2 regions of the Caproiciproducens sp. genome follow, and region 2 is predicted to be linked to the other one. Evidence: predicted binding sites of a transcription regulator. Region 2 holds the regulator's gene; the other holds the start of a gene.
The links. The regulator HrcA, encoded in region 2, represses chaperone genes, less so after heat shock. The targets are predictions, from matches to a motif close to TGTTAGCACTCNNNNNNNNNGAGTGCTAACA.
Positions count from the first base shown of each region.

Region 1: a site for HrcA is predicted at 4,646-4,676, ahead of ACQGQ5_RS01510 (co-chaperone GroES). Genes of this name have one in related genera too.

Region 1 covers NZ_JBNLXQ010000001.1:291,973-306,799, forward strand. Annotated here, with positions in the region: gene ACQGQ5_RS01485 (amidohydrolase) at 1-894, shown strand, start outside; gene ACQGQ5_RS01490 (fumarate hydratase) at 905-1,747, shown strand; gene hpf (ribosome hibernation-promoting factor, HPF/YfiA family) at 1,837-2,373, shown strand; gene ACQGQ5_RS01500 (THUMP domain-containing class I SAM-dependent RNA methyltransferase) at 2,495-3,613, shown strand; gene ACQGQ5_RS01505 (diacylglycerol/lipid kinase family protein) at 3,646-4,548, shown strand; gene ACQGQ5_RS01510 (co-chaperone GroES) at 4,706-4,990, shown strand; gene groL (chaperonin GroEL) at 5,030-6,664, shown strand; gene ACQGQ5_RS01520 (NfeD family protein) at 6,906-7,361, shown strand; gene ACQGQ5_RS01525 (SPFH domain-containing protein) at 7,363-8,280, shown strand; gene purE (5-(carboxyamino)imidazole ribonucleotide mutase) at 8,587-9,093, shown strand; gene purM (phosphoribosylformylglycinamidine cyclo-ligase) at 9,116-10,150, shown strand; gene purN (phosphoribosylglycinamide formyltransferase) at 10,144-10,773, shown strand; gene ACQGQ5_RS01545 (IMP cyclohydrolase) at 10,776-11,483, shown strand; gene ACQGQ5_RS01550 (phosphoribosylaminoimidazolecarboxamide formyltransferase) at 11,499-12,677, shown strand; gene purD (phosphoribosylamine--glycine ligase) at 12,701-13,960, shown strand; gene ACQGQ5_RS01560 (hypothetical protein) at 14,011-14,310, opposite strand; gene ACQGQ5_RS01565 (IreB family regulatory phosphoprotein) at 14,367-14,612, opposite strand; gene pheT (phenylalanine--tRNA ligase subunit beta) at 14,685-14,827, opposite strand, start outside.
Region 2 covers NZ_JBNLXQ010000006.1:68,424-83,250, forward strand. Annotated here, with positions in the region: gene secA (preprotein translocase subunit SecA) at 1-418, shown strand, start outside; gene ACQGQ5_RS07665 (hypothetical protein) at 477-773, opposite strand; gene dnaJ (molecular chaperone DnaJ) at 1,053-2,195, opposite strand; gene dnaK (molecular chaperone DnaK) at 2,394-4,235, opposite strand; gene grpE (nucleotide exchange factor GrpE) at 4,318-4,935, opposite strand; gene hrcA (heat-inducible transcriptional repressor HrcA) at 4,951-5,982, opposite strand; gene hemW (radical SAM family heme chaperone HemW) at 6,172-7,296, opposite strand; gene lepA (translation elongation factor 4) at 7,289-9,097, opposite strand; gene ACQGQ5_RS07700 (hypothetical protein) at 9,398-9,955, opposite strand; gene ACQGQ5_RS07705 (hypothetical protein) at 9,942-10,196, opposite strand; gene spoIIP (stage II sporulation protein P) at 10,222-11,310, opposite strand; gene gpr (GPR endopeptidase) at 11,370-12,188, opposite strand; gene rpsT (30S ribosomal protein S20) at 12,288-12,551, shown strand; gene ACQGQ5_RS07725 (hypothetical protein) at 12,720-12,872, shown strand; gene spoVAE (stage V sporulation protein AE) at 13,073-13,429, opposite strand; gene asnB (asparagine synthase (glutamine-hydrolyzing)) at 13,541-14,827, opposite strand, start outside.

The DNA.
Region 1 (14,827 bases), on a different contig from region 2:
CTGCGCGCTATTGACGCGGTGAACCCCATCGACCGCTGCTTTGGCGAAGCCCTTGCCGCCGGCGTTACGACGGTGGTGACCGGCCCCGGCAGCGCCAACCCGATCGGCGGCCAGCTCGCCGCGATCAAGACCTGCGGGGGACGGATCGACGACATGCTGGTAAAAGCTCCTGTCGCCATAAAAATGGCGCTGGGGGAGAATCCGAAATCCGTGTATCACGGCAAAAATCTTGCCCCCTCCACAAGGATGGCGACGGCCGCCCTGATCCGCGAGGAGCTTTTCAAGGCGCAGCGGTATCAGAAGGACCTGGAGCGCTCTAAGACCGACGAGGACTTTGACGCGCCCGAATTCGATATGAAGTCCGAGGCGCTGCTTCCCGCCCTCAGGGGTGAAATAGAGGTGCATTTCCACGCGCACCGCGCCGACGATATTTTTACCGCCGTCCGCATCGCCAAAGAATTTCACCTGAATTACGTGATTGTCCACGGCACGGAGGGGCACCTGATTGCGGACGCGCTGGCAAAGGACGGCGTACGGGTGCTGGCCGGTCCCTTCCTTTGCGACCGCTCCAAGCCGGAGCTGAAAAATTTAACGCCGCAAAATCCGGGAATTCTCGCAAATGCGGGCATTCTTACCGCGATTATCAGCGACCATCCCGTCGTTCCGCTGCAGTATCTTCCGACCTGCGCGGCGCTTGCCGTGCGCGAGGGAATGCGCTATGAGGACGCTTTGAAGGCGATTACCATCAACCCGGCGAAAATCTGCGGGATCGACGGCAGGGTGGGTTCGATTGAACCCGGAAAAGACGCGGATATGGTCGTCTTTGACGGCAATCCGCTCGAAATGACTTCCAAACCGAAATATGTGATCGCCAACGGAAAAATCATTCAATGAGGGAGCGCGTATGAGAGAGATTGATGTTTCACAGATCACAGAAGCGATTAAAAAGCTTTTTATTGACGCGAACCGCGTTTTGCCTAAGGACCTTGAAAACTGTATCGCCGACGCCTCGGAGAAGGAAACGTCCCCGATCGGCAGGGCCGTTCTGTGCGATCTGTGCGAAAATATGAATGCCGCGCGGGAGCTCGAAATCCCCATCTGTCAGGACACGGGCATGGCTGTGGTTTTTGCTGAAATCGGGCAGGAGGTTCACCTGACCGGCGGCTCGTTTGAGGACGCCGTCAACGAAGGGGTGCGCCGGGGGTATCTCGAAGGCCGGCTGCGCTGTTCGGTGGCCGCGGATCCTATCTGCAGGGGGAATACGGGGGACAACACGCCCGCCGTCATCCACCTGCGCCTGGTTCCCGGGGACAAGCTTACGATTACCGCGGCCCCGAAAGGCTTCGGCAGCGAAAATATGAGCCGGATCAAAATGTTTACCCCGTCCGCAGGCGTGGATGAAATCATCGCTTTTATCGCGGACACGGTTCGGATTGCGGGCGGGAATCCGTGTCCTCCGGTTGTTTTGGGCGTGGGTATCGGCGGAGATTTTGAAAAATGCGCGCTGCTGGCAAAGCAGGCGCTCTGCCGCCCGGTTTCGCAGCGGAATTCCGACCCGTTTTACGCCGGGCTGGAGCGGCGGATGCTCGAAAGGATCAATGAGCTGAACGTCGGCCCGCAAGGCTTTGGCGGGCTTACAACGGCTCTTGCGGTGAATATCGAGCAGTTTCCCACTCACATTGCCGGGCTGCCGGTGGCGGTCAACGTAGGCTGCCATGTGACCCGCCACAAGAAAATTACCATTTAAATTTCCTGGCGCTTTTATTTGCCGTATGATTATGGTATATTATAGGTAATCGGTGTTCTTTTTTAAGAATAGAAAAAGGAGATGTTCCTATGAAGATTACTGTTACTGGCAGGAAGGTCAATCTGCGTGATAATTTTAAGGAGCTGGCTGCAAAGAAGCTGTCGCGCTTTGACAGAATTTTTGATGAAGACGCGCAGGCCAATGTGGTGGTGACCCTGGAGAGGAACCGCCAGACGGTCGAAATTACGATTAAATCGCGGGGAATGATTTATCGTGCGGAAGCAACGGACTTTGAGATGAACGATGCGCTGGATCAGGTGGTCAGCGCGCTGGGCAGGCAAATCCGTAAAAATAAGACAAGGCTTGAGAAAGAAATCCATTCTGCCGCGCTCGACCAGTATGTACAGGATTATCTGCATACTGCCGAAGAGGACGTCAGCGAATATAAGATCGTGCGTACCAAGCATTTCTTTGTAAAACCTCTCAGTACGGAGGAAGCGATTCTTCAGATGAACCTGCTCGGCCATCAGTTTTTTATGTTCCGCGACGAACAGAGCGGAGAAATCAATGTGGTTTATAAGCGCAAGGACGGAAATTACGGATTATTGGAGCCGGATACGGAATAATAAAATATTCGCACCCGCACTGTTTTGGTGATAAAACACGGTGCCTGATAGAGAATAGTTTTCTATAACGATTGGGGCTGCGTACTGTCGCAGCCCCATATTTTCATTTTGGAGTGGAATTATGGATCATTTTAAATTGGTATGCCCCTGCCTTCTCGGGGTGGAAGGCCTTGTGGCGGAAGAACTGCGCGCAATGGACGCGAAAAATGTGGAGCCCCAGAACGGACGGGTCGTTTTTGACGGTTCCGACGAAATGCTTGTCCGTGCGAATTTTTGGTCGCGTTACGGGGAACGCGTGCTCGTGCAGATGGGAAATTTTCGGGCGCTCAGCTTTGAGGAGCTCTTTCAGGGGGTAAAGGCCCTGCCGTGGGAGCGGTGGATCGGGAAAAACGACCGTTTCCCGGTCAAGGGACGCAGCCTGAATTCCAAGCTGTCCAGTGTTCCCGACTGCCAGTCCATCATCAAGAAAGCGATTGTGGAGCGTTTAAAGCAAAAGTACCATGTCGGCTGGTTCGAGGAGACGGAAACGCTTTTTCAGGTCCAGTTCCTGATCATGAAGGATCAGGCCAGCATTATGATCGATACCTCCGGAGAGGGGCTTCACAAGCGGGGATACCGCGCAAGCTCCACGGAAGCGCCGATTAAGGAGACGCTTGCCGCCTGTATGGTACATCTTTCCCGCGTGCGGCACGACGCGAATTTTATCGACCCGTTCTGTGGTTCCGGCACTCTTCTGATTGAGGCCGCCCTGTACGCGCTGAATATCGCGCCGGGTCTGCAGCGCCATTTTTCCGCCGAACGCTGGGATTGTATCGACAAAAGTCTTTGGCAGAAGGAAAAGGTACGCGCGCAGAGCATGGTCCTGCGCGACGCTCCGTTTACTGCTCACGGCTACGATATTGACGGCGCGGCGGTCACGCTCACGCTTGAAAACGCGAAAAAGGCCGGGGTCATTTCCCAGATTCACGCGGAAAAGCGGGGAATAGAGGATTTTAAGCCAGTGGGCGAATACGGCTGCGTGATCTGTAACCCGCCCTATGGGGAGCGCCTTTTGGACATGCGTCAGGCGGAAGAGCTTTACAGGACCATGGGCAGCGTCTTTGAACGCAGGCATGGATGGAGTTACTCCATTATCAGCCCGGACGAGACCTTTGAAGATTGTTTCGGCCGCAAGGCTGACCGGCGCAGAAAGCTTTACAACGGCATGATTAAATGCCAATACTACATGTATTTTAAATAACATTCCTCAAATCCTTTCAGCTGGAGGCTATCATGCGGTATGTATTTATTGTGAATCCTGTTGCCGGAAAAAAGAATGCTTATGATACCCTTTTTCCCGCTATCCGCGAATATCTGGACGCGAACGGAATCGAGTTCTCCTGTTATGTTACCGAGAGGCCGAAGCACGCCGCGGAGCTTGCGGAAACAGAGAGCGGAAAAGGGGACCCGGTCCGGATTTACGCCATCGGAGGAGACGGGACTCTGAGCGAAACGGCGGCCGGCGCCATCGGGAGAAAAAATGCCGAGGTAGGAATTTTTCCGTGCGGTTCGGGCAATGACTATATCAAAACTTTTGGGGAGCCCGCGAACTTTTTATCCTTGAAAAAGCAGTTGAAAGCACACTCCCGCCCCGTGGATATGATTCATTCCGACGGGGGGTATTCCATTAACCTTTGTTCCGTGGGACTGGACGCCAGGGTCGCTTTTGAAATGGTGAAATTCAAGGACATTCCCTTTATCAGCGGGCCCACGGCCTATAATCTGGCCCTTGTAAAAGCACTGATCGGCAGGCTGGGCGAGCGGCTGGAGATTCTGATCGACGGCGGCAAAAAGTTTGACGGCACTTACCTGTTCGCTCTGGCCGGCAGCGGAAAGTATTACGGCGGGGGCTTTTGCGGCGCGCCGCGGGCCGTTCCGGACGACGGGCTGCTGGATTTTGTGCTGATTAAAAAGCCGCCTCTGTATAAAATTCCGCCGCTGATTAAAATATACAAGAACGGCGAACATCTGGAATCCGAGAAATTCAAAGGCCTTTTGACCTTTTGCCGGGGAAAGAAAATGGAAATCACAGCGCCGGATCTGGCCGTCGCCAACTTTGACGGCGAATGCGCCACAATCAAAAGCCTTCGCTTTGAGGTGGTTCCGAACGCCGTTAATTTTATTGTGCCGGTTTAAAAATCCCAAAAATTCACAATAATTGTAAATAATTTATGAAATTGCAGTTTTTTAGAAAAAAGCACTTGATTTTCCGGTCATAAGTATATAAAATATATCTTAGCACTCTGGGAATATGAGTGCTAAAACAAATCAATTATTTGAAGGAGGACATATTATGACTATTAAACCATTGGCAGACAGAATTTTAATTAGGATGGAAGAAGCCGAGGAGACCACGAAGGGCGGTATTCTTCTTGCCGGCTCCGCAAAGGAAAAGCCGCAGATTGCGGATGTGATCGAGGCAGGACCCGGCGGCGTCGTGGACGGCAAAGAAATTAAAATGTATGTGAAAAAGGGTGACAGAGTCATAACAAGCAAGTATTCCGGAACCGAAATCAAGATCGACGGTGAGGAATTTACCATCGTTCGCCAGAGCGATATTCTTGCAGTTGTAGAGTAATTGATAGAGATCATAAATTGATATTGGAGGAAATAAACAATGGCTAAACAGATTATTTACGGCGAGGATGCCAGAAAAGCGCTTTTAAGCGGTATTAATCAGCTTGCTGATACAGTGAAAATCACCCTTGGCCCGAAGGGCAGGAACGTCGTTCTCGACAAAAAATTCGGCGCTCCCCTCATCACCAACGACGGTGTTACCATTGCCAAAGAGATCGAGCTGGAAGACGCTTATGAAAACATGGGCGCCCAGCTTGTTAAGGAAGTCGCGACAAAAACAAACGACGTTGCCGGCGACGGTACCACCACGGCCACTCTGCTTGCGCAGGCCATTATCCGCGAGGGCATGAAAAACGTAACCGCGGGCGCCAATCCGATGGAGGTCCGCAAAGGCGTACAGAAGGCCGTCGACGCCGCCGTAAAATCTCTGGCAGATCATTCCAAAAAGGTTTCCGGTTCCGAGGATATCGCCCGTGTTGCAACGATTTCCGCTTCCAGTGATTTTATCGGCAAGCTGATTTCCGAAGCAATGGAGAAAGTAACCTCCGACGGGGTCATTACAGTGGAAGAATCCAAAACGGCTGAGACATACTCCGAGGTCGTAGAAGGCATGATGTTCGACCGCGGCTATATTACCCCCTATATGGTAACAGACACGGAAAAAATGGAAGCCGTTATTGATGATGCATATATTTTGATTACAGACAAGAAGATTTCCAATATCCAGGAAATCCTTCCGCTTCTGGAAAAAATCGTACAATCCGGCAAGAAGCTGGTCATCATTGCGGAGGATATCGAGGGCGAGGCTCTTACCACCCTGATCCTGAATAAACTGCGCGGCACCTTTACCTGTGTCGGTGTAAAGGCTCCGGGCTTTGGCGACAGGAGAAAGGATATGCTTCGCGATATCGCCGTTTTGACAGGCGGTCAGGTGATTTCCGAAGAGCTGGGGCTGGAGCTCAAGGATACTACGGTTGAGCAGCTCGGTCGCGCGCGTCAGGTGAAGGTGGACAAAGAGAACACCATTATTGTCGACGGTTCCGGCGATAAGGATGAGATCAAAGCAAGGGTATCCCAGATCCGTTCCCAGATCGGGACCACAACCTCCGACTTCGACCGTGAGAAGCTGCAGGAGCGCCTTGCCAAGCTTTCCGGCGGCGTAGCCGTTATCAAAGTCGGCGCCGCAACCGAAGTGGAAATGAAAGAGCAGAAGCTCCGCATCGAAGATGCCCTTGCCGCAACAAAGGCTGCTGTGGAAGAAGGCATCGTAGCGGGCGGCGGCGTTGCTCTGCTGAACACCTTCAGGGCTGTGGAGAAGGTTGTCGAGGACGGCGAAGGCGACGAAAAGACCGGCGCTAAGATCATCCTGAAAGTGCTTGAGGAGCCGATCCGCCAGATCGCCGCAAACGCGGGCCTGGAAGGCTCTGTGATTGTAGAGCACATCAAGAATGCCGACAAGGTTGGCTACGGCTTCAACGTTCTTACCGAGGAGTACGGCGATATGATTTCTTCGTTCGGTATTGTGGACCCGACCAAGGTAACGCGTTCCGCACTGCAGAACGCGGCTTCCGTAGCGGCCATGGTGCTCACCACGGAATCTCTGGTAACGGACAAGAAAGAGCCTGCCCCGGCTCCCGCCATGCCGGCGGACCCGGGCATGGGCGGCATGTATTAATCGTAAATAACAGTCTTTCAAAAGGACGGACGCTTTTTGGGGCGCCCGTCCTTTTCTTTGTTCCTCCACGGACCGGCCGGGCGAGAGCCGGCCCGGTTCACTCAGCCTCAACCCGGGCCGGGGGGATGGATTTTCCGCGCGGTAAAAAACGGGCCGAAACCGTCTTTTTTGACGATTTGGCGTTGTTGTTTTCCTATTGGAATTGTGGTAAGATAAACGCAGCATCGGAAGGAGTGAAAACATGGAGACATATTTGCCTTACTTTTGGCTTGCGGTGATTATTGTCGCGGCAGTCGTCGAAGGCTCTACCGCTCAGCTGGTTTCCATCTGGTTTGTTGCGGGCGGGGTCGGCGCGCTGATGGCAAACCTCTGCGGAGCCGAGCTTTGGACCCAAGCGGTGGTGTTTGTGGCGGTAACCGCCATTACGCTGGTGAGTACCAGGCCGTTGGTAAAAAAACTGATGGATTTCAAGAAAGAAGAGACCAATGCGGATCGCTATATTGGAAAGGACGGCATTGTGACAGCCGAAATTAACAATACCCTGAGCGTAGGACAGGTGCATGTTCTGGGCAGCGTCTGGACGGCGCGGAGCGAGGACGGTTCGGTCATAAAAATCGGAGAGCATGTACTGATCAAAGCAATCGAAGGGGTTAAACTGATTGTAACGGTACATAACGGAATGAAGGAGGAAGAATAGAATGGGAATCAATCTGGCGGCGATCTTTCTGGTCGCGCTTGCAATTATTGTTCTTATTATTTTAATCAGCAATATCAAGGTTGTGCCACAGGCTCACGTGTATGTGGTGGAACGTCTCGGCGCTTACAACAGCACCTGGACGACCGGCCTTCACTTTAAAATCCCGTTTATCGACAAGATCTCAAAAAGGGTTTCTTTAAAGGAACAGGTCATCGATTTCCCGCCGCAGCCCGTTATCACAAAGGATAACGTCACCATGCAGATCGACACCGTCGTGTATTTTCAGGTTTCCGACGCGAAGCTCTATGCCTACGGTGTGGAGCGGCCGATTTCCGCGATCGAAAATCTGTCCGCTACCACGCTGAGAAACATCATCGGCGATCTGGAGCTGGACCATACGCTGACCTCCCGCGACGTCATCAATACCAAAATCCGCACCATCCTTGACGAAGCCACCGACGCGTGGGGCATCAAGGTCAACCGCGTGGAACTGAAAAACATCATCCCGCCGAGGGAGATTCAGGAGTCCATGGAGAAGCAGATGAAGGCCGAGCGTGAGCGCCGTGCCCAGATTCTGACCGCGGAAGGCGAAAAGCGCAGTGCCATCCTGATTGCGGAAGGCGAGAAGGAATCCGCGATTCTGCGCGCGGACGCGGAAAAGGAAACAAAAATCCGTGAGGCGCAGGGCGAAGCGCAGGCGATCATGCTGGTACAGCAGGCCTATGCAGACAGTATCAAGCTTCTGAACGAGGCTAATCCGGGCGACAGGGTCGTTGCGCTCAAGAGTCTGGAAGCGTTTGAAAAGGCCGCAGACGGAAAAGCCACGAAAATTATTATTCCGTCCAACCTCCAGTCTTTTGCGGGTCTTGCCACATCCCTGAAGGAACTGGTGGCGAATGATGCCGGCGCCGCGGAATAAGCCGGGTCATACTATACAAATTACAACACGATAAGCCGCCCTGCGCGTGATAACTGTACAAAAAAAATTTTTCGCATATACAACTATTGAATTTATCGTCGGAATCACCTACAATAAATACATTATGTGTTGTCGGAGGGAAATGCAATGACAGTGTCTTCCGTTCATAGGTTCAAGGGAATCGGAATTGTTTACTGTCAAGCTGCGCCAATATTCCGGATGTTATAATGGCTTCAGGCTGTGCCATCTCATGGTGCAGCCTGTTTTTTATTGCTCCGGACCGACGGAAAACGATAGGAGAGTGTAATGATGGAAGATAAAAAAGTAGCGATCATCATGGGAAGCGACAGCGACTTCCCGGTCGTCTCGGCTGCTGTGAAGCGGCTGAAAGCGTTTGGAATCCCGATGGAAGTACATGTGATGTCCGCGCACAGAACGCCGCAGGCGGCCGCGGAATTCTCCCGTTCCGCCGCTGAGAACGGATTCGGGGTAATCATTGCGGCGGCGGGGAAGGCGGCACATCTGGCGGGCGTGCTTGCCGCGCACACCACCCTGCCGGTCATCGGCATTCCGGTCAAGTCCTCCACTCTCGACGGGCTTGACGCCCTCTTGGCGACGGTGCAGATGCCGAGCGGGATTCCGGTTGCCACCGTAGCGATCGACGGCGCGGATAACGCCGCGATTCTTGCGGCGCAGATGCTGGCCCTTTCGGACGAAACGCTGGCCGCAAAGCTGCGGGAAATGAAACAGGCAATGGCTCAGGGCGTTGCGAAGAAGGATGAGGCGCTGCAGGCGAAGGTTCAGGAACTGTGAGAAAAAATTGGGAGGATCGGACATGAAAAGTTTCAGCGAAAGTTATAAAGCGGCCGGAGTCGACGTTACCGCCGGATATAAAGCGGTCGAATTGATGAAGAACCATGTGGCCCGGACCAAAATACCGGGCGTGGTTTCGGGAATCGGCGGCTTCGGCGGGTTGTTCCAACCGGATCTTTCCGGGATGAAGACGCCGGTTTTTGTAAGCGGCACGGACGGCGTGGGCACAAAGCTGAAAATCGCTTTTTTAATGGACAAGCATGACACGATCGGGATCGACTGTGTGGCAATGTGCGTCAACGACGTCGTTTGCTGCGGGGCAACGCCGCTCTTTTTCCTGGATTATCTCGCGGTAGGGAAAAACTATCCGGAAAAGATTGCGCAGATCGTATCGGGCGTCGCGGACGGCTGCGTGCAGTCCGGCTGCGCGCTGGTCGGCGGGGAAACGGCGGAAATGCCCGGCTTTTATCCTATGGACGAATACGACCTGGCGGGTTTCTCCGTCGGGATGGTCGACAGGGACCGCATCATTGACGGGTCCAAAATTGAGGTCGGCGACGCAATCGTCGGGCTGCAGTCATCCGGCGTTCATTCCAACGGTTTTTCGCTGGTGCGTAAAATTTTCAATATCAGCGAGAAAAATATCAATATGCAGATCAATGAATTTGGCCATACCCTTGGGGAAGAGCTTCTGACTCCGACTAAAATTTATGTGAAGCCGGTGCTGGCGCTGATGGAAAAGGTCGGCATCAAGGCGGTTTCCCACATTACGGGCGGCGGATTTTTTGAAAATATCCCGCGTATGCTCAAGCCTGACACGACGGCTAAAATCGAACTGGCCTCCCTGCCGAAGCTGCCGGTTTTTTCCATGATGCAGAGGCAGGGGAATATCCCTGAGCGCGAAATGTACAATACTTTTAATATGGGGATCGGCATGTGCATGGTTGTCTCCAAAGAGCAGGCTAATCCCGCGGTCGCCGAACTGAATTCCATGGGCGAGCACGCCTATGTGATCGGAAGCGTGGTTTCCGGCGGGGAAGGTGTCATCCTATGCTGAACATCGCTGTTCTGGTTTCCGGCGGCGGAACAAATCTGCAGGCGCTGATTGACGCCCGGAACCGGTCCGAGCTCAGCGGCGGAAAGCTGGCGCTTGTCATTTCCGGCAGGGCGGATGCTTTTGCCCTGCGGCGCGCGGAAAAGGCGGGCATTCCTACGGAAATCCTGCTCCGAAAGAGCTTTGCGGCGCAGGAGGACTACGACCGTTCCCTTCTGGAAATCCTGAACCGGTACGAAATCGGTCTGGTTGTCCTTGCGGGCTTTATGACTATTATCAGCGAAAGGGTTGTCCGGCACTATGAAAACAGAATCATCAATGTCCATCCGGCTTTGATTCCTTCCTTCTGCGGAGAAGGCTTCTATGGGCTGAAGGTCCATGAGGCTGCGCTTGCGAAGGGAGTCAGGGTAACGGGGGCGACCGTGCATTTTGTTAACGAGGTCTGCGACGGCGGGCCGATTATTCTGCAAAAGGCGGTGGAGGTTCTGCCGGGTGATACGCCGGAAATCCTCCAGCGCAGGGTGATGGAGCAGGCGGAATGGAAGTTGCTGCCCAAAGCGGTTTCACTGTTCTGCGAAGGCAGGATTGAAGTGGCTGACGGAAGAACCGTCATTAAGGAGGACTGAGCGTGAAAATACAGAATATCGAAAGCAGCCTGGCGTCCAACAGGTATCCGGGGCGCGGAATCATTCTCGGCAGGAGTGAGGACGGCCAAAACGCCGTGATCGCCTATTTTATCATGGGGCGCAGTGAGAACAGCCGCAACCGCGTCTTTGTGGAGGACGGCGAAGGGATCCGCACACAGGCATTCGACCCGGAAAAGCTGAGCGACCCTTCGCTGATTATCTATTCGCCGGTCAGGGTTTTCAGCGGGACCACCATTGTGACGAACGGGGACCAGACCGATACGGTCTATGAATTTTTAGAGGCGGGAAAAACCTTTGAGTCTGCTCTGCGCACGCGTACCTTTGAACCGGACGGGCCGAATTTTACGCCCCGTGTTTCCGGTATCGTGGAAGCAGACGGAAGCTACCGGCTGTCCATTCTGAAAAGCGCAAACGGAAATCCGGCCTCTGCGCAGCGCTTTTTCTATGAATATTCCTCACCGGTCAGCGGGGAAGGGCATTTTATCCATACTTATCGGGGAGACGGCAATCCGCTTCCTTCCTTTGAGGGCGAGCCGACGCCGGTCGGCATTTCCGGTGAGATTGACCATTTTACGCAGAAGCTCTGGGAAAACCTGTCTGAAGAAAATAAGGTTTCTCTGTTCACCCGTTTCATCAACCTGAAAACCGGGCTGACGGAAACCAGAATTATCAACAAAAATCATGATTAACAGGAGGGCGCTGAAATGTCAAATGAGCTACCTTTAAAATACGGCTGCAATCCGAATCAGAAGCCGTCGCGCATTTTCATGCGGGATGGCGGTGATCTTCCGATCGAGGTGCTGAACGGAAAGCCGGGCTACATCAATTTTCTGGACGCCTTTAACAGCTGGCAGCTGGTCAAAGAGCTGAAAGCCGCCGTGGGGCTTCCCGCCGCCGCCTCTTTTAAGCATGTCAGCCCCGCGGGCGCGGCGGTCGCGTGCGAGCTGTCCGACACGCTGAAAAGGATTTATTTTGTTGACGACCTTGCGCTTTCCCCGCTGGCCAGCGCGTACGCCATGGCCAGGGGTGCGGACAGAATGTCTTCCTACGGTGACTGGATCGCCCTGTCCGACATCTGCGACAGGGAAACGGCGACCTTGATCGCGCGCGAGGTTTCGGACGGGATCATTGCTCCGGGCTATACGGAAGAAGCGCTTGCCATTTTGAAATCTAAGCGCAAGGGCGGCTACAACATTGTCTCGATTCAGCCGGACTACAAGCCCGCTCCCGTTGAGCATAAGGACGTTTTCGGCATTACGTTTGAGCAGGGCAGAAATGAGATCCTGATCGACAACGACATGCTTTCCAATGTCATAACGGAAAATCGGGAAATTCCCGAAAGTGCGAAGCGCGATCTGCTGATTTCCCTGATCACCCTGAAATACACGCAGTCCAACTCCGTCTGCTACGCCAAAGGCGGGCAGGTGATCGGTGTCGGCGCGGGGCAGCAGTCCCGTATCCACTGCACCCGTCTGGCTGGAAATAAGGCGGACACCTGGTATTTACGCCAGCATCCAAAGGTGCTTGGGCTGAAATTCAAAGAAGGAATCCGCCGCCCCGACCGCGACAATACCATTGATGTGTATCTTTCCGACGATTACATGGACGTTCTGGCGGACGGAATCTGGGAGAATTTCTTTGCGCAGAAGCCGGAACCGCTTACCCGCGAGGAAAAGCGTGCCTGGCTGGATACGCTGACGGATGTCGCACTGGGTTCGGACGCCTTTTTCCCGTTCGGGGACAATATTGAGCGCGCTCACAAAAGCGGCGTGAACTATATCGCGCAGCCGGGCGGTTCCATCCGCGACGACAATGTCCTTGATACCTGCAACAAATACGGAATCGCCATGGCCTTTACCGGCATCAGGCTGTTCCACCATTAATTAAGACATAGGGGCGGATAAATATGAAGATACTGGTCATCGGCGGGGGAGGCCGCGAGCATACCATCGTGCGCAAAATCAAGGAAAGCCCAAAGGTGGAAAAGGTTTATTGCGCTCCCGGCAACGGCGGAATTTCACGGGACGCCGAGTGTGTGGATATCCCGGTAACGGATATCGACGGCGTGGTCCGGTTTGCGAAGGAAAACCGGATCGGTCTGGTTTTTGTCGCTCCCGACGACCCGCTTGCCGCCGGAATGGTGGACGCGCTGGAATCGGCGGGAATCCGTGCGTTCGGCCCGCGCGCCAACGCAGCCGTGATTGAAAGCAGCAAGGTGTTCTCCAAGGATTTAATGAAAAAATACCATATTCCCACTGCGGGATATGAGGTCTTTGACGACCCGCATGCCGCGATAGAATATATCCGGGCAAATAACCAATATCCCATCGTTATCAAAGCGGACGGCCTTGCGCTGGGAAAGGGCGTGATCATAGCCGCCGATGACCACGAGGCGCACGCCGCGGTGAAAACCATCATGGAAGATAAGGTGTTCGGCGCTTCCGGCAACCGGGTGGTGGTGGAGGAATTTATCACCGGGCCGGAAGTTTCGGTTCTGGCGTTCACGGACGGAAAATGTCTGAAACCAATGGTCTCCTCCAAAGACCACAAGCGAGCGCTGGACGGGGACAGGGGCCCCAATACCGGCGGAATGGGCACGATCAGCCCGAACCCGTATTACTCCGAAGAAATGGCGGAGCTGTGCATGAAAACCATCTTCCAGCCGACCGTAGAGGCGATGAACCGGGAAGGCAGGACGTTCAAGGGGTGCCTGTATTTCGGTCTGATGCTGACAAAGGACGGGCCGAAGGTGATCGAATACAATTCCCGTTTTGGCGATCCGGAAACACAGGTGGTCCTGCCCCGGCTGAAGACCGATTTCGTAGAGATTCTGGAGGCTGTCGTCGACGAAAGGCTGGACTCCCAGGCGATCGAATGGAGCCAGGAAGCCTGCGCCTGTGTCGTGATGGCTTCCGGCGGATATCCCGGAAGCTACGCCAAAGGGCTCGAAATTTCCGGCCTTGACGATTCCGGCCAGGTGGACGGCGCCACCGTCTACCACGCGGGAACGCTGTACCGGGACCGTCGGTTTTACACCAACGGCGGCCGCGTGCTGGGGGTCACCGCGCTGGGCGGTACTTTGGACGAGGCGCTTGAAAGAGCTTATGCCTGCGTTGGCAAAATCCGGTTTGAGGGCGCTCATTACCGCCGGGATATCGGCAAATAGGCATAAAAAAGACGATACGGAATTTTCCGTATCGTCTTTTATTCTGCGATCTATTCTGCAAGCGCCCTGGTCAGCCAGGCGTCCGCAATATCCATTGCAAGGTAAAGCCCGGTTTTTTCGCTGGATTTTACAATCTGTTTGCGTGAGCGGATGTTCTGATCCGTATACATCAGCTGTATGGTGACCCGGTCCGCAACGTCAAGATCCTGAACCTTTTTTTTGCTCTTTATTTCAAGCTTTACAACGTATTTATCCTGCATGCTTCCGTAATAAATCACATCACCGCAGCGCACCAACGGCTTGCCTTTATAGGTAGGAAACTGAGGTTTGCTCTCGTCTGCATCATTCATTCGTGTATCATCCTCCTTCTGTTCAATTCATAAGTGCTTCTGTAACAGTGCGTGATTTACTCACCCAAATAGGATTTCAACAATACCTGCAGCAGCTCGTCGCGGTCGATTCTGCGGATCAGGCTGCGGGCATTATTGTGTGTCGTGATATAAGTCGGATCCTCGGAAAGAATGTAGCCGACAATCTGGCTGATGGGATTGTATCCCTTTTCCTTCAAAGCATCATACACCAGGGTGAGTGTTTTTTTAATATCCTCTTCACGGTCGGTGCCGAGCGAAAAGGTCATCGTTTTATCAAGCATGGAAACACCTCCGATATTGACATCATACAACATACATACAATAATTTCAAGAACTAATTTGTGAACAGAAGCTTAGGAACGTAAAATAGCGCCGGCCTTTTCAAGCTCCTTCATGACTTTTTTCATCGTACCGGCAATGCGCTCATCCGTCAGCGTGCTGTCCGCAGAACGCAGGGTAATGCTGAACGCGACGCTCTTTTTGCTGGAATCGATTT
Region 2 (14,827 bases):
CGAGCGGCAGTTCGGCGAGGAAATCACCCGCGAGCTCGAGCGCGTCATCCTTCTGAAAAACGTCGATTCCGAGTGGATGGACCATATCGACGCCATGGAAGAGCTGCAGAAGGGCATCCGCCTGCGCGCTTACGGCCAGCACGACCCGGTGGTCGAGTACCGTCTGGAAGGCTTCGACATGTTCGACGCGATGATCGCGACCATCCGCGAAAACACCGCGCGCATGATGCTCACCGTCCAGCTCCGTTCCGCGGAAGAACCGAAGCGCGAGCAGGTCGCCACGCCGACCATGAGCAGCGGCGGCGACGGCAGCGACACGAACCGCACCATACGCAAAGGCAAGAAGCCGGGCCGCAACGACCCGTGCCCGTGCGGCAGCGGCAAAAAATATAAGAAATGCTGCGGTAGGGATGAATAATCCAGCCCCGCTCAAAATAGAAAACAGCATGGAGTCCGGCTGAGCTCCATGCTGTTTTCTATTTGGATGTCTTCATTCCACCGCGTCCGGAAGTGAGGGTTTTGATCAGGTCGAACACGTAATTGCTTCCCCGGCTGACGAGAATTCCCGTCAGGATGCTGCCGACAAGCGGGACCGAGGTTTTCAGCCCCACCATGGCCAGCATGTCGACCCCGTAGGCGACGGAAACGAATATGCCCAGCAGGATGGAAAAAACCATTTCCCATTTCAGGACCCCTTTGACAAAAAACTGGTTGATATAGGTAATGACCCCTTCCACGATGACCGCCAGAAAAAACAAACCGAAATACTCCATATGACCGCCCTCCTCATCTGACCGCCGCGGCGTGTCTCGCCGCGGCCCGGTTTCCCTTTGCCTGTTTCCATTCTATGCGGGAAATCCGCCGTTCAATACAGAGTCCGAAAGTTTTGACCTCCCGGTGAGGGACCGCGGTCGGGAAGCGGACCTGCCGGTCGGGAAGCGCCTACGGCGATGCTCTCAGACAGCATGTGTGATCGACTCCCTCCGTCGCGCCGGGTTAGGCAATAAGCAGGCCGACAAAAAGGGCCCACCGCCTGGCAGGCCCCTGATGATTTATTCGCCAAACATATCCTTGATCTTATCGATAAAATTCTTGCGTTTCTGATAGTTCTTTTCCTCGGCGACATTGTCGAATTCCTGTAAAATTTCCTTTTGCTTCTGGGTCAGGTTTTTCGGCACCTCGATCGTCATGCGCACGAACTGGTCGCCGCGCCCGTGCCCGCCGATCCGGGGGATGCCCTTGCCCTTCAGCTTAAATACGTCGCCGGGCTGCGTGCCCTCGCGCACATGGTAGCTGACGCGGCCGTCGATGGTCGGCACGACGACCTCCGCGCCGAGCGCCGCCTGGGTATAGGTAATCGGCACCTCGCACCAGATGTCGTTGCCGCGGCGCTCAAAAATGGGATGGGGCCGCACATTGACATACACGCGCAGGTCGCCGCCCGGGCCGCCGTTGGTTCCGGCGTTTCCCTGTCCGCTTACGCTGAGGATCTGCTCGTTGTCGATCCCGGCGGGGATGTTGACCTCGATCGTTTTCTGCCGGCGGACACGCCCGGTCCCGCCGCAGGTCCCGCAGGGACTGTCGATCACCTTTCCGGTTCCGCCGCAGCGGTCGCAGCTCCTACTGGTCTGTACCACGCCGAACGGCGTGCGCTGGCTGATGCGCACCTGTCCCGTCCCGCCGCAGTTCGGGCAGGTTTTCGCGGAGGTTCCTTTTTTCGCGCCGCTGCCGCCGCAGTCGCCGCAGGTGTCTATCTTCTGGTAGGATATATTTTTGCGGCAGCCCTTTGCCGCTTCCTCAAAGCTTATGTTCACCGTCGCTTCGGTGTCGCTGCCGCGCCGCGGCGCGTTCGGGTTGGCGGAATGGCCGCCGCCGAAACCGCCGCCGAAAAAGCTGTTGAATATGTCGCCCAGATCAATGTCGCCGGTAAAGGGGCTTCCGCCGCCCGCACCGCCGCCGAAGTTGGGGTCGACGCCCGCGTGGCCGAACTGGTCGTAGCGCGCTTTTTTATCCTTATCGGAAAGCACTTCGTATGCTTCGTTTACCTCTTTGAATTTTGCCTCGGCTGTCTTATCGCCCGGGTTCAGATCCGGGTGATACTTCTTCGCAAGCTTGCGGTAAGCTTTTTTGATCTCTTCGTCCGTGGCATTTTTCGGCACGCCCATAACTTCATAATAATCCCTTTTATCAGCCAAACCAAATCACTCCTAAAATAATGAAAAATGAATAAATGAAGGAGGAAGAGTCCCTTGGCGTTCCTTCAAAATGCATTTTACTGTCATCGCTGAAATTGCCGCTCAACCCATGATTGCCAGCTCCCCAAACGAAGAGCTGGCCACCACAGTCATTCATCTTTCATGAATCGCTATTCATTGTAAAAAGCAAGCCGAAGATTACTTTTTGTCGTCGTCGTTTACGTCCTTGTACTCCGCGTCGTAGACGTTGCCGCCGTTCGCCGCGTCCTGGGGCGGTACGGGCTGGCCGTCTGCCGGCTGCTGCGGCGCCGCGCTCTTATAGAGCTTTTCGCTCACCGCGTACATCGCCTTCTGCAGTTCTTCCGACTCTGTCTTCATATCGTCGACATTGCCCGCGGAGATGGCCTCTTTCAGGGAAGCGACCTTTGCGTTCAGGTCGGATTTGTCGGACTCGTCGATCTTGTCGCCGTTGTCCTTAAGAAGCTTTTCAACCGCGTAGCACATATTCTCCGCTTCGTTCTTCTGGTCGACTTCCTCACGGTGCTTCTTATCCTCCGCCGCGAATTTCTCGGCTTCCTGAACCGCCTTGTTGATGTCGTCCTTGCTCATGTTGGAGCTGGAGGAAATCGTGATCTTCTGCTCCTTGCCTGTGCCCATATCCTTGGCGGATACGTTGACGATGCCGTTGGCGTCGATATCAAAGGTGACCTCGATCTGGGGGATTCCGCGCGGCGCCGGGGCAATGCCGTCCAGCTTGAACAGGCCGAGCTGCTTGTTGTCGCGGGCGAATTCGCGCTCGCCCTGCAGGACGTTGACCTCAACCTGGGTCTGGCCGTCCGCCGCGGTGGAGAAGATCTGGCTCTTCTTGGTCGGGATGGTGGTGTTGCGCTCGATGACCTTGGTCATGACGCCGCCCATGGTCTCCACGCCGAGGGACAGCGGGGTAACGTCCAGAAGCAGCAGGCCTTCGACCTCGCCGCCCAGCACGCCGGCCTGAATCGCCGCGCCGATGGCGACGCACTCGTCCGGATTGATGCCCTTGAACGGGTCTTTTCCCGTAAAGCCCTTGACAGCGTCCTGCACGGCGGGGATCCTGGAGGAACCGCCGACCAGCAGAACCTTGTTGATCTGCTCGATCTTCAGCCCGGAATCGGAAAGCGCCTGACGGACCGGGCCCATGGTCTTTTCCACAAGGTCCGCGGTCAGCTCGTTGAACTTCGCCCTGGTCAGGGTCAGATCAAGGTGCTTCGGGCCGGAGGCGTCCGCCGTGATAAACGGCAGGTTGATCGAGCTGGAGGTCATGCCGGAAAGCTCGATCTTCGCTTTTTCGGCGGCTTCCTTCAGCCTCTGCATCGCCATCTTGTCGCCGGAAAGGTCAATGCCGGTTTCCGCCTTGAAGGAGGAGGTCATCCAGTCCATGACGCGCTTGTCGAAGTCGTCGCCGCCGAGGCGGTTGTTGCCCGCAGTGGCCAGAACTTCCTGTACGCCGTCGCCCATTTCGATAATGGAAACATCAAATGTACCGCCGCCAAGGTCGTAAACCATGATTTTCTGGTCCTCGCCCTTGTCGATGCCGTAGGAAAGCGCGGCAGCCGTCGGCTCGTTGATGATACGCTTTACATCCAGTCCGGCGATCTTACCGGCGTCCTTTGTCGCCTGGCGCTGTGCGTCGGTGAAATACGCCGGGACGGTGATCACCGCGGAGGTGACCTTTTCTCCCAGATAGGCTTCCGCGTCGCCCTTCAGCTTCTGAAGGATCATTGCGGAAATTTCCTGAGGAGTAAAGCTTTTCCCGTCGATATTGACCTTATAGTTGGAACCCATTTCTCTTTTTATGGAAGACACGGTGCGGTCCGGATTGGTAATCGCCTGACGTTTCGCAACCTGACCGACCATACGCTCGCCCGTTTTGGAAAAAGCAACAACGGAAGGGGTGGTTCTGGCGCCTTCCGCGTTCGCAATGACGACCGGCTCGCCGCCCTCGATCACCGCAACGCAGGAATTGGTAGTGCCTAAGTCTATGCCTATTGTCTTTGACATACTGTTTACCTCCAAAAAATAAGTTTTGAAATTGAAAAATCAATCTATGAAAAATTTTGAAAATTACCTGAAATCAGCCAAATCAGTTCGCGACCTGCACCATCGCGTGGCGCACGATCTTATCCCCGATTTTGTAGCCCTTCTGGAACACCTGCACAATGGTGTTTTCCCCGGCGTTTTCGTCCTCCACGTGGGAAACCGCGTTGTGAAGATCCGGATCAAAGGCTTCCCCGGCTTCTCCCATCTCGGTCACGCCGAGCTTTGCGAGCGCCCCTTTCAGCTGCGTGCCGACCATTTCAACCCCCTTGCGAAGGTCCTCCACGGTGCAGTCCCGCTGCTTCAGCGCCCGTTCAAGGTTATCCGCCACGGGTAAAAACTCCGTGACCGCAGCGGCGGTCGCGTCGGCGTATACCGCTGTTTTTTCGCGTTCCGTGCGTTTGCGGTAGTTGTCGTATTCCGCGGCTGTGCGGAGCAAAAGCTCTTTTTGCTTTTTCAGCTCCTCCTGCGCCTGCTCCAGCTGAGCCTGCGCACCGTCCTTCGGCTTTTCCTGTCCGGCCGGATTTTCCGCCGCCGCAGTTTCCCCGGCGCGGGCCTTCTCCGCCTTAGAGGTTTCCTCCGGCTTGCCCGCAGAGGTTTTTTCGGGCGTTCCGGAAGCTTTCGTCTGCTTTTTATCCACTTGTTCTTTTTGGTTTTTTTCCAAAACAGTGACCCCTTTCTATTCCATATCCAATAGCTCTGTCAGCATTCTTCCGACGGAGCCGGAGAGATATTCAATATTGGAAATGATCTTCCCGTAGTTCATGCGCGTAGGGCCGATAATGGCGATCGCGCCCGCGTCCCTGCCGCCGACCGAGTACCGGGAGACCACCACGCTGGACTCGCTCAGCTCGGGCCGCTTGCTTTCCTGACCGATCAGCACCTTCATGCTGTTGGTCTGCTGCATCAGAAGGCGGGAAAGCTCCTGCGGCCGGGAGAGGAAATCCATAATGCGGCGGATACCCGCCTGCCCCAGCTCGCTGCAGAACAAAAGGTTCATTTCCCCGTCCAGACAGACCTCCGTCTGCATGGTGTCCTGCGCCACGTCCAGCACCGCCATCAGCGCGTCGCTCATCAGCATCGTCATGTTTCCCAGGGACGCGGCAAGGGACTGAATGTACGCCGGCGTAACGGTGGAAACCGGCAGCCCGACCAGCTTTTCGTTCAGCACCCTGAAAAACACGCGCAGGATCTCGGGGGTAATATCGAAATCGCAGTGGAAAACGCGGCTTTTCATGGTGCCCGCGGAGGTCATCAGAATGGCCATCGCGGTCCTGCGGCTGGTCTGCACAAACTGAATGGCGCGGATGTCCGCCGAGCTTCCGCTCGGCGTGGTGGAAACGGCCGCGAACCGGGTCATTCCCGCCAGCGCCCGCGCAACACCGTCCAGCAGCTTTTCGGGGTCGTACGCGCTCGGCAGCAGCAGGCTGTCGATATAGCGCTGCTCTTCCCTGGAAACCGGATGCTTTTTCATCAGCGTGTCGATATAGACGCGGTAACCCTTATGGGAAGGAATTCTTCCCGCGGAGGTGTGCGGCTGCTCCAGCAGCCCCATTTCCGCAAGGTCGCTCATTTCATTGCGCACCGTCGCGGAGGACACGGTGAAATCAAGGGTGTCGCAAAGCGCCTTGGAACCCACCGGTTCGCCGGTCGCGACATATAAATCAACGACAGCCGCCAGAATTTTCTGTTTCCGTTCGCTTAACTCCAACCCTTTCACCTCGCCTTTTTATATTTTAGCACTCTAATAGTTCGAGTGCTAAATCTAATTAATAATTTACCATTACTTTACCCCATTGTCAATATAGTATTTGTAAACTCTTTGTGAAATCGTAAATTTTATAAAAAAGGCCGCGTTTTCGCAGCCTTTAAGGGTATCCGCAATCTCCGCGGTTTTCCGCTATCCGCTTTCCCCGCTGTACAAAATCTCCGCCGTCAGCAGGTTGGAAACCAGAAATCCCCGCGGCGTAAAGCGGAACCCGCCGTCCCCGCAGACGGTCAGCCCGCCCTTTTCATAAAGCTTCGCCGCTTTCCGCATCCGCGCGGGAAGCCCCGTGCCGAACCGCGCGCGGCAGCCTTCGTCCGTCAGCCCCTCCGTCAGGCGCAGGGCAAGCATGGCGTATTCCTCAAACCCGCCGCCCTCCCCGTCCGGCACGGGTTCTCCGCCTTCGAGAAAACCCGAAAGGCTTCTTGGATAATAGAACCGTTTCCCTTCCATAAACGAATGCGCCGCCGGGCCGATTCCCAGATATTCTTCACAGCGCCAGTATTTCAGGTTGTGGCGGCTCTCAAAGCCCGGCTTCGCGAAATTGGAGACTTCGTACTGGTGAAACCCGCGCTTTTCCAGCTCTTCGCAGGCGAACAGATAGAGGTCGCCCGCCTCGTCGTCGTCCGGAACGCACAGCGTTTCCTTCTTTTTTCCGTAAACCGTATCCGGCTCGATTTTCAACAGATAGGCGGAAAGATGTTGAATCCCCGCGTCCGCGCAGAAATCGATCGAGCGCAGAAGGCTTTCCCTTGTCTGTTTCTGGATGGCAAGCATCAGGTCGAGGGAGAGATTGTCAAAACCCGCGTCTTGTGCGTAAGCGACCGTTTTTTTCGCCTGTGCGGCGGTGTGCCGCCGGCCCAGAAGCGAAAGCTCGTCCTCGTTTGCGGACTGCAGGCCGATCGACAGGCGGTTTGCCCCCGCCGCGCGGATTTCCCGCAAAAAGCCGCGCAGGTCCTCGGCGGGATTGACCTCCACGGTAATTTCCGCGCCGTCCAGCCCGAAGCATTCCTTTGCGCGCGCAAGGATCGCGGACAGTCGCTTTGCGCCGAGCAGGTTCGGGGTGCCGCCGCCGAAGTACAGCGTGTCGGCCCTCCGCCCGTACCGCCCCGCGTACGACCCGAGCGCCGAGAGCACCTGCCGGGTGTACCGGTCCATTTTCTCCCCGTCGGCGGGCAGGGAATAAAAATCGCAGTACGGGCATTTGCCGTCGCAGAACGGCACATGGAGATAAAGGCCGAAAGGCTTTTCGTTATTCATCCAGCTTCAGCACACTCATAAACGCCTCCTGCGGCACCTCCACCGTGCCAAGCTGGCGCATGCGCTTCTTGCCTTCCTTCTGTTTTTCCAGCAGCTTCTTTTTGCGCGTGATATCTCCGCCGTAGCACTTGGCCAGAACATCCTTGCGCATGGCCTTGACCGTTTCGCGCGCGATGATCCTGCCGCCTACGCAGGCCTGGATCGGCACCTCAAAAAGCTGACGCGGGATTTTCTCCGACAGCTTCTCCGCCATCTTGCGCGCGCGCGGGTAAGCCTTGTCGGCGTGGATAATAAAGGAAAGCGCGTCCACCACGTCGCCGTTGAGCATGATGTCCAGCTTGACGAGGCTGCTCTTTTTGTATCCGCTCAGCTCATAGTCGAACGAGGCGTAGCCGCGGGTACGGGATTTCAGCGCGTCGAAAAAGTCGTAGATGATCTCGTTCAGCGGCAGCTCGTAATGGATGTCCACACGGTCGGTGTCGATGTATTTCATATCCTTAAAGACGCCGCGCCTGTCCTGGCAAAGCTCCATAATATTGCCGACATATTCGCTCGGCGTATAGATGTGGGCGTTGGTGATCGGCTCCTCCGCCTGCGAAATCAGCGACGGGTCGGGGTAATTGGTCGGGTTGTCGATAGAAATCACTTCGCCGTTGGTTTTCGTGATCCGGTAAACCACGCTGGGGGCGGTGGTAATAATGTCGAGGTTGTATTCGCGTTCCAGCCGTTCCTGAATGATCTCCATATGCAATAGGCCCAGAAAGCCGCAGCGGAAGCCGAAGCCGAGCGCAACGGACGTTTCCGGCTCAAACGACAGCGCCGCGTCGTTCAGCTGCAGCTTGTCCAGCGCGTCGCGCAGGTCGGGATAGCGCGCGCCGTCCGCGGGGTAAATCCCGCAGAAAACCATCGGCTGCACCGAGCGGTAACCCGGCAGCGGCGTTTTGGCGGGGTTGTCCGCCAGCGTAACGGTGTCGCCCACGCGGGCGTCCTTCACCGCCTTGATGGAAGCGGCGATATAGCCGACCTCCCCGGCGCTGAGCCCCGCGCTCGGCTCCAGGCAGGTCGCGCGGCCGTAGCCGCACTCCACCACGGTGAACTCCGCGCCCGTCGCCATCAGCCGGATGGTGTCTCCCGGACGCACCTGCCCGTCCTTCAGCCGTACGTGGATGATCACGCCCTTGTACGCGTCGTAGTAGGAATCAAAAATCAGCGCCTTGAGCGGCGCGTTTTCGTCGCCCTGCGGGGGCGGAACGTGTTTGACGATCTGCTCCATCACCTGGTCGATGTTCGTTCCCAGTTTTGCCGAAATACACGGCGCCTCGTCCGCGGGAATCCCGATGACGTCCTCGATTTCCGCGCGCACCTTTTCCGGCTGTGCGCTGGGCAGGTCAATCTTATTGATGACCGGAACGATTTCCAGCCCGGCGTCCACCGCCAGATAGGTGTTCGCCAGCGTCTGCGCCTCGATCCCCTGGGAAGCGTCCACCACCAGCACCGCGCCTTCACAGGCGGCGAGCGAACGCGAAACCTCGTAGTTAAAGTCCACATGGCCCGGGGTATCGATCAAATTGAAAACATAGTCCTGCCCGTCCTGCGCGCTGTAAACGAGCGTAACGGCGTGCGCCTTGATGGTGATGCCCCGTTCGCGCTCCAGATCCATGCTGTCCAGCAGCTGATTTTCCATATCGCGCAGCGCGACGGATTTCGTCTGCTCCAAAATGCGGTCGGCCAGCGTGCTTTTCCCGTGGTCAATGTGCGCAATAATGCTGAAATTCCGTATTCTCCCGCGTGGTATCGACAAATTTATCACCTAATCCTCAAAGATAATATGGCTTTGGCAGCAGTTCCGGCTGTTCAATGCCTCGTGTTCCCCCGTCAAAAACGGGAGCAATACAGAGCTGCTCCGCAGTCAGACTGAAAATGCCGGAAAGATAATGAATAATATATTATAACACAGATCGCGAATCCTGAACAGTAGGCCGTGCGGCAGGGTGAAATTTTTATAAAACGCGCGAAACAAAGCCCGGTGAAATCCGGGCTGTAAGACACGCATAAAAACAGCGGCGTACCGGGAAATTTTTTCTCCGGCGCGCCGCCATGATCAATATTTCAGATTTCTGTAATACTTGTCGTTCAGCAGGCGTTTCTTGTGTGAGCGGTTCGGACGGCGGTAGCGTTTGCGGCCTCCGCCTCTCGGCGGACGGCGGTTGCTGAACACGACGATCAGCACCACGACGATGCCCAGCGCGATACACACCCACGACAGGATCCCGATCCAGTTCATTTTCTTGTTGGCCGCGGTGTCCACGATCACGGAGCTGAGCGGATTGTTTTCCTCTATGCTGTCCACGCTGGGAAGAACAATCTCGCTGGATTCCTCTCCGCTGCTGAAAATCCCGTCGGAAACGTCGCCGGACTCTTCGGAGAAAGCTTCCGAGGACACCGGCTTTCTGCTCGTGGCCGGCCTTCTGGAGCTGACGGCTGCTTTGCTGGAAACGGTGCTCGCGGCGGGCCGCGAGGAAGCCTGGGAGGACTGCTGGTTCAGGATCTGTTCCACCTGTTCGGGCGTTATCTCAGTTGCCAAGGCGGTAACGGAATACAATGAAAACATAAAGATCAATATGAATACGGAAAACCATATTTTCTTATGTTGATTCATGATACGTTTCCTCCACAGCATTCTCTCTCAATGATAATACGAAATTATTATACCATACTTTCGCCACATTGCAAGTTTCCTGCCATGTTTTGCCGGTAATCTGGTAAAGAAGGGTTTTGTCGTCGCCAAAGCCGATTCTGCGGGAATTGGCGTCGACCTCCGCCATGCCGAAAAGCAGCGCAAGGACGCAAAGCGTGCTGAAAAACGATGCGAAGAAAGTTCTTTTCCTTTTTCTGTTCATTTTTTTAACATCTTTTCCTTTCCGCTTAGGTCAGGCCGTTCAGAACGTTGACCAGCGCTTTTCCAAACAGCTCCCCGGAGTACGCCGCCTCGTCAAGGGTGTTGACCTCGGTGCCGAACTCGATCAGCAGGGAGCCTTTCGTCAGATTTTCATTGTACTTCCTCGCGCAGAAATTCAGGGGCCGCGCCAGACCGGGGTATAGGTCCGCCAGCGACTTCTGCAGCCGCACGGCCAGCCTGAAATTGTATTCCCAGTTGGGGAACCCGAGCGTGCCGTCGTCGTCGCAGCCGGAGATGATCATCACCTGCGCAGCCTTCCTGCCGTTGACCGTCGCAGTCGGCTTGATCCTTGTTCCGTCGGAGGTGCCCATCGCGTCGCGGTGGATGTCGAGCGTCACCTGGATGCCCGGATATTTCTTCAGGTTGTTCTGCATCGTCACCTTGGAGCGGTCATACGAGCCGTTGTAGCTCGGGTAGTCGTGCAGGGTGGTGTCGTGTACCACGTTGATTCCCGCGGCCTTCAGCTGCTCGGCGATCCGATCGCCCACGGCGACCACGCTTTTCGCTTTGTCCTGGCTGCGCGTATCGCCCAGAAACGCCTCCGTCGTGTGGGTGTGGTAGATCAGGACCTGCGGCGTCGAGTTCTTGACGATTTTCACCGCCGGCTGTTTCTGAAGCTCCGAAGCGATATCGACCGTATGATTTTTATTCGTATTTTTTACCCATATATTATTGTATTGGGAACCGGAATTGGCAATGCTCATTTCCTTCACGCCCTTCGGCAGCGCAACGGACGACTGCGCGCCCGACGCCGCGTCCGAAGCGGCCTGTGAGCTTGCCCCCGTACCGGAGCTGCTTTGTGACGAAACCGGGGCGGAGCTTACGCCCGAAGAAACCGGCGCCCCGCTGCTCCCGTGCTCATTATCCTCTTCATCCTCTTCCAGATATTCCTCTTTCATTGCTTCGGCGGCGCCCGCGGGCATGATAAAGCCCGCCGCGGCGAACGCCGCGTCCTTTGCCTGCGGCACGGGCAAACGTCCCAGAACGCACGCGACCGCCGCAAACACCAGTGCAACCGAGCAGATTCCCATTCCCTTTTGCATCCAGTTTTTCATATCCTGCCCCCATTGAATGATATTCATTCTTATGCGGGCGGGACAAATTTCATGATGCTTCAGGTCAATTCTTCAAAATCCTGGATGCTGAGGGAGGGGTTCAGCGCCACGTTGATCCCCATGCTCAGCAGTCTCGCGCCTCTGGAAATAATCAGGTCGATTTCGCGCGGGGTCACCATCATCTGGGCGCCGCGCGGCGCGATTTTCTCCTCCGACCCGTCCGTTTCGCCGTCCAGCAGGTCCGCCGCCAGAGTGGCCGCGTCCACCACGGTCGGAATCCCCATGCTGACCACCGGTACGCCGAGCGTGCTTTCGTCGATGCGCGGCCTTGCGTTTCCCACGCCGGCCCCGGGAGAAATCCCCGCGGAGCAAAGCTGCACCGTGCAGCCCAGCCGGGCGGGGCTGCGCGCCGCAAGCGCGTCGACAGCAACCACGGCGTCCGGGTTCAGCTCCTTGACCAGCGCCTGTAAAAGCTCCACGGCTTCGATCCCCGTGCAGCCCAGCACCCCGGGGCTCACCACGGAAACGGGGCGCAGCCTGTCCAGGCCCGTCACCCTTGCCAGCTCGCCCTTGATATGCCTTGTCGCCAGAATTTTTTCGGCGACGAGCGGCCCCAGCGCGTCCGGTGTAATGGCGCGGTTCCCAAGCCCCGCCACCAAAACGCTTCCCTTCTCCGGCAGCAGCGCGGTCAGCTCCTGCGCGGTCAGGGTCAGAAGGCTGTTGTCGCTGTCGATATGGTCGGAGATCGCCTGGACCTCCAGCGTGACATAGGCGTTGCCCTCCTCGTCTATCCGCGTGACCGTGCAGTCCTTTTCTTTCCGTGTAACGTGCCTGCTGGGTTCCGTATTTTCCAGCGCCAGATCGGTACGGAATACCATAAAAAATCAGCCCTTTCCTATTTTTTTTAAAACACTTGCATTTTTTATCCATCGATGGTATTATTATTGATACGTGACAATGTCAAAGGAGGTGGAATCATGCCCAACATCAAATCAGCCAAAAAACGCGTAAAGGTTATTGCTACAAAAACACTCGTCAACAAGTCCTTTCATTCCGGACTGAAAACTGATATAAAGAAAGCAAACCTTGCCGTAGAATCCAATGATGCCAACAAAGCGGATGCCGTTAAGGTTGCGATTAAGAAGATTGACCAGGCTGCGGCAAAAGGAATCCTGCACCAGAACACAGCCGCAAGAAAGAAATCAGCTCTTGCACGCAAGCTGAACGCGGCAAATGCATAACCCTGAATACGCGGTTTAAAAGCAAAAGCAGAGCCTTGCGCCCTGCTTTTTTATTATCCTCCGGCGCGAGGGGGCGAATTTCCATAAACTTGCCGCTTCGATTGACTTTTCAAAGAGAATTGGTTATTATATAAAAAGATTGAATCATTGAAAATGGAGGTGCTCGTTTTGAAAAAATGTAATACATTATCCATATTGATTACCGTTATTTCCGCTATGACGGCCGTCGCGGCGGCTGTTGTTGCCGTCGTCCTCTTCTTTGAGAAAAAGAAAAAGGATGAAGAGGAGCTTGAGCACTACCTGGATTGTTCCATACAGTAAGGGACTTCCTCCGGTGCCGTAACAGGATACGGGCAGGTTTTGATACCTGCCCGTTTTTTTATGCCTTTTGCCTTACCATATATTTTTTAAAATACGTACGGTAATACAGCTTCCAGAGCTCCCACAGAAGCATGCCGATGATCTGGCCGTTGATAATCCGGAAGACCCTGTACAGGATCTTCAGAACGAGAAAGCCTTTGCTAGCTCTTATCTCCCGACTTTGAAAACAGGGCGGCAACGTATCCGAAGAACACAGCCGCCGCGATACCCGCGGCGCTCGCCGCGACGCCGCCGGAAAACGCGCCCAGCAAACCCTGTTCCCTGACCGCTTCAAGCGTCCCTTTCGCCATCAGATACCCAAAACCGGTCAGCGGCACCGTAGCGCCGGCCCCCGCAAAGTCCACAAGCGGCCCGTACAGCCCCAGCCCCGTCAGCGCCACACCCAGTGTGACAAACAAAACAAGGATTCTGGCCGGCGTCAGCTTCGTAAAATCGATCAGCACCTGGCCGATCGCGCAAATGGCGCCGCCGATCAGAAAAGCCCATAAATAATCCATGTTTTTCACCTCGGCTTTATTGTCGCCGGATGACCGCTTCAATATACATTCCAAAGAATTAAATCAGCAAAAAACACCGCCGGAAGCTCTCCGGCGGTGTTTTTCGGCGTTCTAACGGACCGCGGGCATATCGCCCGGCTCGTGGGAACCGCCGTTAAAATAAATATCGTACCAGACGAGGAAGACGAAAACCGTCCAGATCTTGCGGTTGTTGTCCCGCTTCCCGCTGTAGTGGTCGTCAAGGAATTTCATCAGCTCGCCGGTGTTGAAGAACTGCTTCGCGGTTTCGCCCGTAAAGGCGTCCTTTACAAGGTTATAGTATTTTTCCTCCCTGAGCCACACGCGCGTCGGCACCGGGAACCCCAGCTTTTTCTTCTGCGCGGTCGCGTCCGGCAGATGCTTCATCGCGGCAAGGCGCATCGCGTACTTGGTGTTTTCCTTATTCACCCGCAGCTTTCTCGGAATGCGGGAAGCGACCCCGAACACCTCTTTGTCGAGAAACGGCACGCGCAGCTCCAGCGAATTCGCCATGCTCATGCGGTCCGCCTTCAGAAGGATGTCGCCGACCAGCCAGACGTTGATGTCCAGATACTGCATCTTGGTCACGTCGTCCTTGTCCTTTACGCGGTCGTAATACGGCTTTGTCAGCTCCTGCGGACGGGTAACCGGAATATCGCTTTTCAGCAGGCGGCGTTTTTCGTCCATGGTAAACATGCTGCAGTTGCCGATGAAGTTCTCCTCGATCGGCAGCGCGCCGCGCATCAGGAAGCTTTTGCCCCGGAAGGAAAACGGAAGCGCCTTCGCGATCGCCGCCAGCGCCCTGCGCAGGCCGAGCGGCAGTTTTTTGTAGCCTTCAAAATCATCCGGCTCGTGATAAATATTGTATCCGCCGAACAGCTCGTCCGCGCCCTCGCCGGAAAGCACCACCTTCACGTACTCGCTCGCCATTTTGGAAACAAAATAGAGGGCGATACAGGACGCGTCGGCCAGAGGCTGGTCCATATGGTACTGCACCTTGCGGATATTTCCCCAGTATTCGTCGGCGGAAATGACCTTATAGTGGTGTTCCACGCCGATCTTTTCGGACAGGCTCTTCGCCCAGTCGATTTCGTTGTATTTTTCCCCGTAGTCGAACCCGACCGTAAAGGTCTTCTGCCCGGCGAAGTAGGTGGAAACATAGCTGGAATCCACGCCGCTGGACAGGAAGCACCCGACCTCCACGTCGCTGATCTTATGCGCGGCGACCGAGTCCTCAAAGACCTTTTCGATTTCCCCGACGGCCTGTTCCCGGGTCATGCCGGGGTCCTCGCTGAATTTCGGCTCCCAGTAGCGGTGGGTTTCGACCTTGCCGTCCTTGTACCAGAGGTAGTGCGCCGGCATCAGGCAGTAGACATTCTC